Regions from separate parts of the Psychrosphaera ytuae genome, predicted to be linked through region 1. Evidence: predicted binding sites of a transcription regulator. Region 1 holds the regulator's gene; each other region holds the start of a gene.
What was found. The regulator sigma-54, encoded in region 1, starts transcription at its own class of promoters, with help from an activator protein. The targets are predictions, from matches to a motif close to GTTGGCACGNNNNTNGNNT.
Positions count from the first base shown of each region.

Region 2: the regulator sigma-54 is predicted to act here: its motif matches at 2,072-2,090, upstream of J1N51_RS05295 (LPP20 family lipoprotein).
Region 3: the regulator sigma-54 is predicted to act here: its motif matches at 1,451-1,469, upstream of flgJ (flagellar assembly peptidoglycan hydrolase FlgJ).

Region 1 is NZ_CP072110.1:2,673,035-2,676,319, reverse strand. Features, by position in the region: gene lptA (lipopolysaccharide transport periplasmic protein LptA) at 1-340, shown strand, start outside; gene lptB (LPS export ABC transporter ATP-binding protein) at 340-1,065, shown strand; gene J1N51_RS11890 (RNA polymerase factor sigma-54) at 1,114-2,610, shown strand; gene hpf (ribosome hibernation promoting factor) at 2,644-2,931, shown strand; gene ptsN (PTS IIA-like nitrogen regulatory protein PtsN) at 3,027-3,285, shown strand, end outside.
Region 2 is NZ_CP072110.1:1,201,497-1,204,781, reverse strand. Features, by position in the region: gene J1N51_RS05310 (type 2 periplasmic-binding domain-containing protein) at 1-250, shown strand, start outside; gene J1N51_RS05305 (Hpt domain-containing protein) at 263-622, opposite strand; gene J1N51_RS05300 (flagellar assembly protein T N-terminal domain-containing protein) at 744-1,931, opposite strand; gene J1N51_RS05295 (LPP20 family lipoprotein) at 2,199-2,657, shown strand; gene J1N51_RS05290 (efflux RND transporter periplasmic adaptor subunit) at 2,788-3,285, shown strand, end outside.
Region 3 is NZ_CP072110.1:3,167,140-3,170,424, forward strand. Features, by position in the region: gene J1N51_RS13935 (flagellar basal body P-ring protein FlgI) at 1-814, shown strand, start outside; gene J1N51_RS13940 (hypothetical protein) at 919-1,326, shown strand; gene flgJ (flagellar assembly peptidoglycan hydrolase FlgJ) at 1,553-2,569, shown strand; gene flgK (flagellar hook-associated protein FlgK) at 2,573-3,285, shown strand, end outside.

The sequences.
Region 1 (3,285 bases):
GGATGAGCTATATGTCATCACAAAAGACGGTGCCGCCGAAAAATTGATCGCAAAAGGCAGTCCAGCTACCTTTTCACAGAGCAGTTCAGAAGGCGATGAACTAGAAGCGAACGCGACAGAAGTCATCTATTTGGTCAACGAGCGAATTCTTGAATTGAGAGGCTCTGCAAAGTATCGTCAAGGCGGTTCTGTGGTTGATAGTGCAAACGGTAACATTACATTCGATTTAGAAAACAAACGCGTTAAAGCAGTTGGTGGCACCGAGAACAATGGTCGTGTTACAACAACCATCAAAATCAAGCCAAAAACAAATAACGAAAAAGATTCAGGTAACGATTAATGACAAAGTTAGTCGCTCAACATTTAGCGAAGTCATATAAAAGTCGACAGGTCGTCAAAGACGTTAGCTTGTCAGTAGAAGCCGGCCAGGTCGTAGGCTTATTAGGCCCCAATGGTGCTGGCAAAACGACAACTTTTTACATGATTGTTGGCCTTGTACCAAATGATAAAGGTTTGATTCAGCTCGACGACATAGACTTGAGTCACGAACCTATGCACGTTCGAGCTCGAAAAGGAATCGGCTACCTGCCGCAAGAGTCTTCTATCTTCAGAAAATTAACGGTTTCACAAAACATCATGTCAGTTTTGCAAATGCGTAAAGACATTGACGCAAACCAGCAAGCTGATTTACTGGATGATTTAATCGCCGAATTTCATATTGACCACATTCGAGATAGCCAGGGTATGGCGCTATCCGGTGGTGAGCGACGTCGAGTCGAAATTGCCCGAGCACTTGCAGCAGACCCTAAAATTATCTTGCTTGATGAACCATTTGCTGGTGTTGATCCTATCTCAGTGATCGATATCAAAAAAATTATTCAACAACTCACGGCAAAGGGCATTGGCGTGTTAATTACAGATCATAATGTCCGTGAAACACTTGATGTCTGTGAAAAAGCCTATATCGTTAGTCATGGGGAGCTAATTGCCGAAGGCACCCCAGCGGAAGTTTTAGAAAGTGAGATCGTTAAGCAAGTTTATCTTGGTGACCAGTTCAAACTTTGATAATTTATAAAGAGATAATCTTAATTAAGTCAGTAAGTTCCGGATAAGATGAGACCTACACTCCAACTCAAAATGGGTCAGCAGTTAACAATGACCCCGCAATTGCAACAAGCGATTAGACTGTTGCAACTGTCGTCTTTGGAATTGCAACAAGAAATCCAAGAAGCCTTGGATAGCAATCCTTTATTGGAGTCCGATGACTTTGATAACTACGATGGCCAAGAAGCCTCGGAAGTTACTCAAATCGACACTCATCAAGAAAGCCAAGAAAACGGCGCGAGTAACGATGACGAAATCGAATGGACCAAGGACGAGATAAGCACTAACGAAGCACTGCAAGATCAAACCATGGGAGATGAGCTTCCTACAGACTCTACATGGGATGATTACATGAGCGCAGCCCCTGCTAGTTCTGGGCCGGCTTATGAAGGTGAAGACACTGTCTATCAAGGTGAGACTACAACCAACATCCAAGATCATTTACGTTGGCAGCTTAATCTATCCCCTTTTTCTGAACATGATCTGGCAATTGCCACGGCTATCATTGATGCCATAGACGAAAAAGGCTTTTTAACTGTTTCAACTGAAGACATTGTAGAGGCAGTTGATATTGAAGACGTTGAAATAGAAGAAGTTGAAGCCGTCTTAAAACGCGTCCAAAACTTCGACCCTATCGGTGTCGCATGCCGAGGATTGCAAGAGTGTATGGTTGTGCAGTTACGTCAATACAGCGACGACACACCTTGGAAAAAAGAGGCCATTGACCTCATTCAAGAACACATAGATTTATTGGGTAACCGTGATTACCGCACGATTATCCGCAAAACCAAACTCAAAGAACACGAGCTCAAAGAAACACTAGAGCTGATTCAAACCCTCAACCCTAACCCTGCAAGCATAGTGATTAAAGACGAAATTGATTACGTCATCCCTGATGTGAGCGTGGTTAAGAAAAAAGGTCGTTGGATAGTTGAGCTAAATCCGAATTCTATGCCTAAAATTAAAGTGAACGAACAATACGCTTCACTGTCTAAAACGGCAAAGAACAATTCTGACGCGCAGTTTGTTCGTTCTCACTTACAAGAAGCTAAGTGGTTTATTAAGAGTTTGGAAAGTAGAAACGACACATTGTTAAAAGTATCAAATTGTATTGTGCAACAGCAGCAAGCCTTTTTCGAATATGGGCCGGAAGCGATGAAGCCGATGGTATTGAATGATGTAGCGGAAATGGTCGATATGCATGAGTCAACAATCTCACGTGTGACGACTCAAAAGTACATGCACACACCAAGAGGAATATTTGAACTCAAATACTTCTTCTCAAGTCACGTCAGTACTGAAAATGGCGGTGAATGTTCATCTACCGCTATCCGCGCCTTAATCAAAAAGCTAGTTGCTGCAGAAAACCAAGCTAAACCGCTAAGTGACAGTAAGATTGCTGATATCCTGGCCGAACAGGGCATCCAAGTAGCCAGGAGAACTATCGCAAAATACCGGGAATCGTTAAACATTCCCCCTTCAAACCAAAGAAAACGATTGGTGTAGTTTCACCAATCAAATCAAAAGAAGGAAGAGCATATGCAAATTAACCTAACTTGTCGTCACGTCGAGCCTACTGAGTCATTAAAAGACTATGTAGATACGAAATTTGCAAAATTAGAACGTCATTTCGATCATATTAACAACGTCCATGTGATTTTAGACGTCGAAAAACTGATACAACGCGCAGAAGCGACTATGCATGTTAATGGTGGTGAACTTTTTGCCACATCTGAACATAGTGATATGTACGCAGCCATTGATTCTTTAATTGATAAACTTGACCGTCAGGTCAAAAAACACAAAGAAAAATTAACTCGGCACTAAAGGTTAATTTTAAGTAATACTAGAGGCGCTAAGGACGGCGCCTTTTAACTCATCTTTTGAGACGAAAATCAAAAGACCCAAGCAGTAAAAATGCCATGAAATTAAAAGTACTTCTGCAGCCTGAATGCACCAAAGTGTTATCAGACTGCCAAAGCAAAAAGAAAATCCTAGAACATATTGCAGAGATTGCTAGTAGCCAGTTACCGGATTTGAACTGCTCTGAAGTGTTAGCGAGTTTGATGAACCGTGAAAAACTAGGAAGCACAGGAATTGGCAACGGGGTTGCTATTCCACACGGCAAAATCAAACCAGAGGGCAACAAGGTCGTTGCGGTTCTTCTTGTAAGCCACCCTG
Region 2 (3,285 bases), 1.5 Mb from region 1:
ATATTATCCGTCATATATTTTCTTTTTCGTGGCGAAGAATAAGCCTGAGTTAGCCAAAAGAATAGAGCTCGGACTGGATAGAGCGATGGATGATGGCAGCTTCGAACAGCTGTTTAAAAATTATATCAATATTTACGAAATTAAGGCCCAGTTGAACTTAGACAACCGCCAAGTTATTAAATTAAAAAACAACTTGTTGTCAGAAGAAACATTGTCTATCAAAGCACCAGGCCTTATAAGATTACCGTAGAAATGAGTTTGGTCAAGATAGGAGGCTATCTAATTGCTCTTTCATGCTTTGTAGTTGTTGCATAAAGACAGGAAATACTTCGGTAATTACCGTTGCGTTGTCCTCTTTACCGGCGCGCTCAAGTAACGCTGCAGACTCTTGGATGTTAACCGCGCCAATACTCGCGGATGCACCTTTGATGCTATGGCATGTTTTTCCGAACTCTTGCCATTGATCATTATTGAACTGCTGCTCAAGAGTCGCCTTATCTTGGTCGACTTGCATCGCAAACATCTTTAACACCTCTACAAAGAGGTTTTCGTCATCCATGCAATTGGTTAATCCTATCTGTACATCTAAACCTTCTATGTTTGAAAGTTGCTCAGTGGACATATTGTTATCTCTTTCTAATAAAATCACTTAACAATTTACCCTTTATGTAACAACTCGGGCAAGGTCATATTAGTAAGGATATGTAACAAATCGCTAATTTTCCGCTTTTTTGAACAACTTTTTACCAGTCTGTTTTCCAATCTTTCAATTCAATCACATCGTTAACTTGCACATTACTCATAAAGTCAGCGTCAAGGGATTCTGCAATCGCTGAGTTTTCATAGACTTTTGTTATTTTGACTCGATAAGGGCTGATCACAAAATTAGTCAACAAATTGCCATTGTCATCGATCACATCAGCTCGGTAAGACACTCTATATTCTTGGCCTATATAGACGCCTTGACCGCGACCTATATTAATCTGAACCTGGTTGCCGTTGTTCACAGACAATATTTTGCTTTGTAATTGTTGACAGCTAAGCTCTGATAAAATGTCGTCACGCATGTTAGTCAGTACTCGCTCTATGCCGTTACCATAATCCGAATTCCAAAACTTACGACTATTAACTTGCACAGGCTGGCGCTGATCAAACGTCCACTCAGCCGATGAATGAAAACGATTTTGATATAACACTTCATGAGTGAGGGCATTAGCGATGATCACATCCATTGTAAAAAATCGTTCAAATTGATCGTCTTGCCAAAATTTAAAGTCATTACTTTGTTCACCAAAGGACAAGTCACTGATTTGACCAAACATAACGAATTGGGTATTGGCCTGTTCGGCAACCGCATCAATCAATTGATAGCGAACTTGTCCTTGTTGCTCAAAGTCGATATTGACGTTGAGCTTTTTGTTAAACCAAGAAACGGGATATACCGTGTTTGCGCCGGCTTGAAATAGCTGAACGATTTTTTTTGGGATTTCTTTTTCTAATTTGTAGATCGAACCGACTTTGGCTTGCTCCCAGTGTTGAATAGGGAATTGCGTGATAGCTATTTTTTTACCAAATTCTGATGCGTAACAAGTACGCTCTTCTGGGAAAATATCTGCCCGAATAGTCACTGAGATGGTGTTACCTCGTTGATGTTCTTCGACAATTTCAATGCGGTTTATTGCACCGTTGGCATGAACTTGAAGCATATCATCAACCAATAAACCTTCAGAGATTTGTTGGATACTGGCAACATTAGCCCCCGAAAACAGCATGGCTTGTTTTACGGCGTCTTGGGTCGCTCTGCTTTTTGCACTTCGGACGTCCCCATGGCGAATTTTTGCCTGACCTGTGGCTTCGTACCACTCGGCCATTGCAGGTAGACTTAACACTAAAACAGCTAATGTGAGCCAAAAGGCATATATCGTCTTCATAATCTCTATCACTATCAGTAAATTGACAACGCCTTAAATGGAAGTTGTCAGTGAGCGCCAGAAGTTTGGCACTGCTCCAATAATTAGGGCTTTGGGATTAAATTTAGCAATATCTAGACCATTTTTATTATGGCGATACAGTTGGCGTAAAATTTGTATAAAAATTTGTATCGTAAAATTTGTACACGAACTAAGACCTAGTTAGAGATTGCCCATTAATAGTGGATCAGTCTTGTTAACCCAATTATTTAAAACCGGGTGTAGATAATGAAACTCAAAACCGTATTAATCATTTTGTTAGCCTTCGTAATCAGTGGCTGTACTTCGTTACTCGATAAGCACGTCATTTGGGAGTACGAAAAACCGGAACAGTTTCCTATATTGAGAGCGATAGGGTATGCGCCTATTTCAGCTCAGCAAAGTGACAATCAACAAATACAACAGATCATGGCTATGCGCGCGTCTAAGCTGGATGCATATCGGGAACTTGCTGAGCAGGTTTATGGTTATCAAATCAAGGGCCAGTCGAATGTGCAAAACTTAGTTGCTTCAGATGACAAGATGAAAGCTCGAGTGGAGGGTGTTATTAGGGGGGCTCGTATCGTTAAGAGCTATCCCGTTGGCGATACTTATGCGACTGAACTCGAATTGGATATGCGCCTTGTATACGATTTGTACATTATCAACAGCAAACCCCGTAAAATCAAAAAAGTAGAATATTACTAACCCATCAGCAGTGGACCCGCTTTATAAGATAGGTGGGTTGAATCATAAGCCAAATTGCATGGTCTAGCTGTGGGTTAAGTCCGTATCATTCAACTATTATTAAACCAGTTGAATTGGTAGGAAGAATCAAATGTTTAGAAATCCACTGTTTTGGATTGTTTTATTATTATCGGGCATGTTGGCCTTTGTCTTTTGGCCGCAAGAAGCGCAACAAGGTGGCAGAGGTTTTGGTGGTGCACCACTGGTCGAAGTAAAAGCAGTGGAACGACAGACCTTTAATGACGAAGTTGCAGCCCTTGGTAATGCTCAAGCAAACGAATCTATCGAACTTAAAGCAGAACAGACGGTTCGTGTTACAGATGTTCATTTTGATGACGGTGAAAAGGTTGAACAGGGGACGTTACTCGTTACTTTGAGACATGATCAGGAAAAAGCGCTAATCGCAGAGCTTGATGCGACCCTCAAAGAACAGCGTCGCCAATTAACCCGTCTACGCAACTTAGAAAAACAAAGCGCTACCGCTGCATCTGCAATTGAGCAACAACAAAGCTTACTGGACGCAACGGAAGCAAAGCGCAAAGTAGCAATTGCCAATTATCAAGAAAAGTTTATCAAAGCCCCATTTTCA
Region 3 (3,285 bases), 490 kb from region 1:
ATTTGCTAAGCCTGGCCAAGATATTGATATCACAGTTTCTTCAATCGGTAGTGCCGGAAGTTTACGTGGCGGAACATTGTTACAAACGTTTTTAAAAGGCGCGGACGGTCAGATATATGCAGTCGCTCAAGGTTCGCTAGTTGTCGGTGGCCTCGGTGTACAAGGGTTAGATGGTTCTCAAGTCGTAATTAATACGCCGACAGTTGGCCGTATCCCTAATGGCGCAACAGTAGAGCGCAGCGTACCTTCGCCTTTTGGCAATGGTGACCATATTACGTTTAATCTCAATGAGCCTGACTTTACCTCAGCTAAACGCCTTGCCGACACAATTAATAATCTAGTTGGCCCGAATACGGCTAAGCCTCTTGATTCTGTATCAGTGAGAGTGATTGCGCCAAGAGATATAGGGCAGCGAGTAGCGTATTTGTCAGCCATCGAAAACTTAGAGTTTCAACCTGCAAGTACAGCAGCAAAGATCATTGTCAACTCTCGTACCGGTACCATCGTGATTGGTAAAGACGTTCGACTTAAGCCTGCGGCTATTACTCACGGCAATTTGACGGTGACAATCGCCGAAAACCAAGAAGTAAGTCAACCTAATCCTCTAGGCGACGGGCAAACAGTAGTCACTAATCAATCGATTATTGACGTTGCTCGCGACGATACTAGAGCCTTTGTGTTTGACCCAGGTGCGAACCTTGATGACTTAGTAAGAGCAATAAACCAAGTTGGAGCCGCTCCAGGTGACTTAATGGCAATTTTAGAGGCCTTAAAACAAGCTGGAGCAATCGACGGGCAGTTGGTGGTTATCTAAGAGGAGATCTTCTTAGAGAGCTAGTAACTCCCAAAGTTAGGATTTAATTAGCAGTAAATATTAACAATCGTAGTAATAAATTTATCTAAAAAGAGGAAAATACCATGGCATTTTCACAAGTGTTATTAAACGATGTCACTGCAAATCAAGATACAAATGCAGCGATCCTTAAAATGTTAGAAGTTGATGAGAGCCACTCACTTCAATACCATGTGTATGAAGTTGCGTACGGCACTAAACAAATCTTTTGTTGTCTTTCAGGCGGTCATATTGAAAATAATGAAATTCAATTTACTGCTGTTGGTTTGGCGGCATTTGAAGCGTTAACTAATGTAGAGCGTGGCGAAGACCCAACGTATTACGCAGAGCACATAAATGCGGATTCTGATTTAGCTGAACAAATTGAGTCAGTGTTTGAATCAGTTCCAAATGGCGCTCGAGTTTGTTTTGTTGGTGATATCACAGGCGAACTTAAAAACGAATTAAGCAAATACTTCACCTTAATCCACTAAGGTAAACAATGCTTAGGACAGACTGACCAATTAGGTGTTCTGATTGGTCAGCCCATCCGCATAACTTCTCAAAAAAAACTCATCCACTGCATAGCGATTCCTTCCCAAATTTTTTGACAGTCGATCTGGCACACCTTTTGATTGATCACACAATAACCAACGAAATAAACAAGTTACACGTTCGATAATCAATGAAGGTAATGGCGTATTCGTCAAAATTACGACAATGAATAAAATCGGTGATATCAACAACTACCACGACCTAACAGGGCTGCAAAACTTAAAAGCGCAAGCCAAAAATGCCCCTGATAGTGCCGAGAGTAAAGAAGCTCTAAAAAAAGCGGCGCAGCATTTTGAGTCGATTTTTATAGGCATGATGCTTAAGTCAATGCGAGAAGCGAATAAGGCGTTCGAAGAGGGCAACCCAATGCACTCCAACACCACTCGCTTTTTTAGAGACATGTACGACCAACAATTGGCGACGGATATGTCAGACAATGGCAGCATGGGCCTGGCTGATATTATCGTTCAACAATTAAGTGGTGACACAGATTCATTCAAAGCGGCAAGTGTGCTGCGAAACGACGCAACTTTAGCAAACCTTCAGAATATTAAAGCATCGATAAAACCAAACTTAGACAACAGTACTGTGAGTGTTGCTACACCTGAGCAATTTGACACTCAGGGCAATATAGAACAAAACAAACAAGCCCAGCCCAAACCTGACATGAGCTTTGAGTCTCCAGAAGACTTTGTCAACAAACTGTGGGATTTTGCCAAGAACACAGCTAAAAAAATTGGTTTAAACCCTGCTGTGATGTTAGCTCAGTCAGCCCTAGAAACAGGCTGGGGGCAGCATGTTATTAAAGACCAACAAGGTCAGTCCTCATTTAATTTATTTAATGTTAAAGCGCATCGGGACTGGGAAGGCGACAAAGCCGCTAAGTCCACACTTGAATTTGAGAATGGTGTCGCGGTTAAAAAAGTAGAACCATTTAGAGTCTACAACTCAATTCAAGATTCTTTTGACGATTTTATTGAATTTTTAAATAGCAATGGCCGTTACCAAGATGCGCTAAAAAGTGCTAACGACTCGGAACAGTTCTTGCAGAAGCTTCAGCATGCAGGTTATGCAACCGATCCTAACTATGCCGACAAGATCATTGGCATATTACAAAGTGACCGGTTTAAAGACATGATCAACAACGTCACTGAGACAGTGAGCTTTGAGAGCGAGGAATAATAAATGTCCGCAGGTATTTTAGGAACCGGTGTATCAGGCTTAGCCGCTGCACAGCACGGCCTTGATACAACAGGTCACAACATTGCTAACGTCAACACCGAAGGCTACAGTCGACAGAGAGTCGAAACTGAGTCTCGAGTTGGGTTAGCGTTTCGTACTACATTTTTGGGTAGCGGTACTCAGCTTTCATCGATCACTCGTTCATTCAATGAATACACCTACAATGAAATGATTTTCAACTCCAGTCAGTTGGCGTATCACGACTCTCGTTATTCAAACGCGTCGCGTCTAGATAATTTATTAGCAGATACGGACACTGGCCTGACTACGTCATTTGAAGAGTTATTTGACGGTGTTAACGGTGTTACGGAAGAGCCAACCTTAATTTCTGCTCGTAATGTTGTTATTTCCCGCGCTGAAAATACCGCGATTCGTTTTAATAACTTGTACGAAGAAATTGCAGTTCAGCACTTGGGTGCGGTTAATGAAGAAATAAGAACGACGGTTTCTGAGATCAATGGCCTGTCTCGAGAGATCGCCGAGCTCAACGGTAAAATCCAAGTTGAAAATGCGGTTGGTGATCAAGGTTTTCCACCTAATGATTTACTCGATGCTCGAGATCAACTGATAAAGCGTCTCAGTGAGTTGACTGCGGTTGATACGATTGATTTAAAAGACGGTACGATGAATGTAACAATCGGTTCGGGGATCACCCT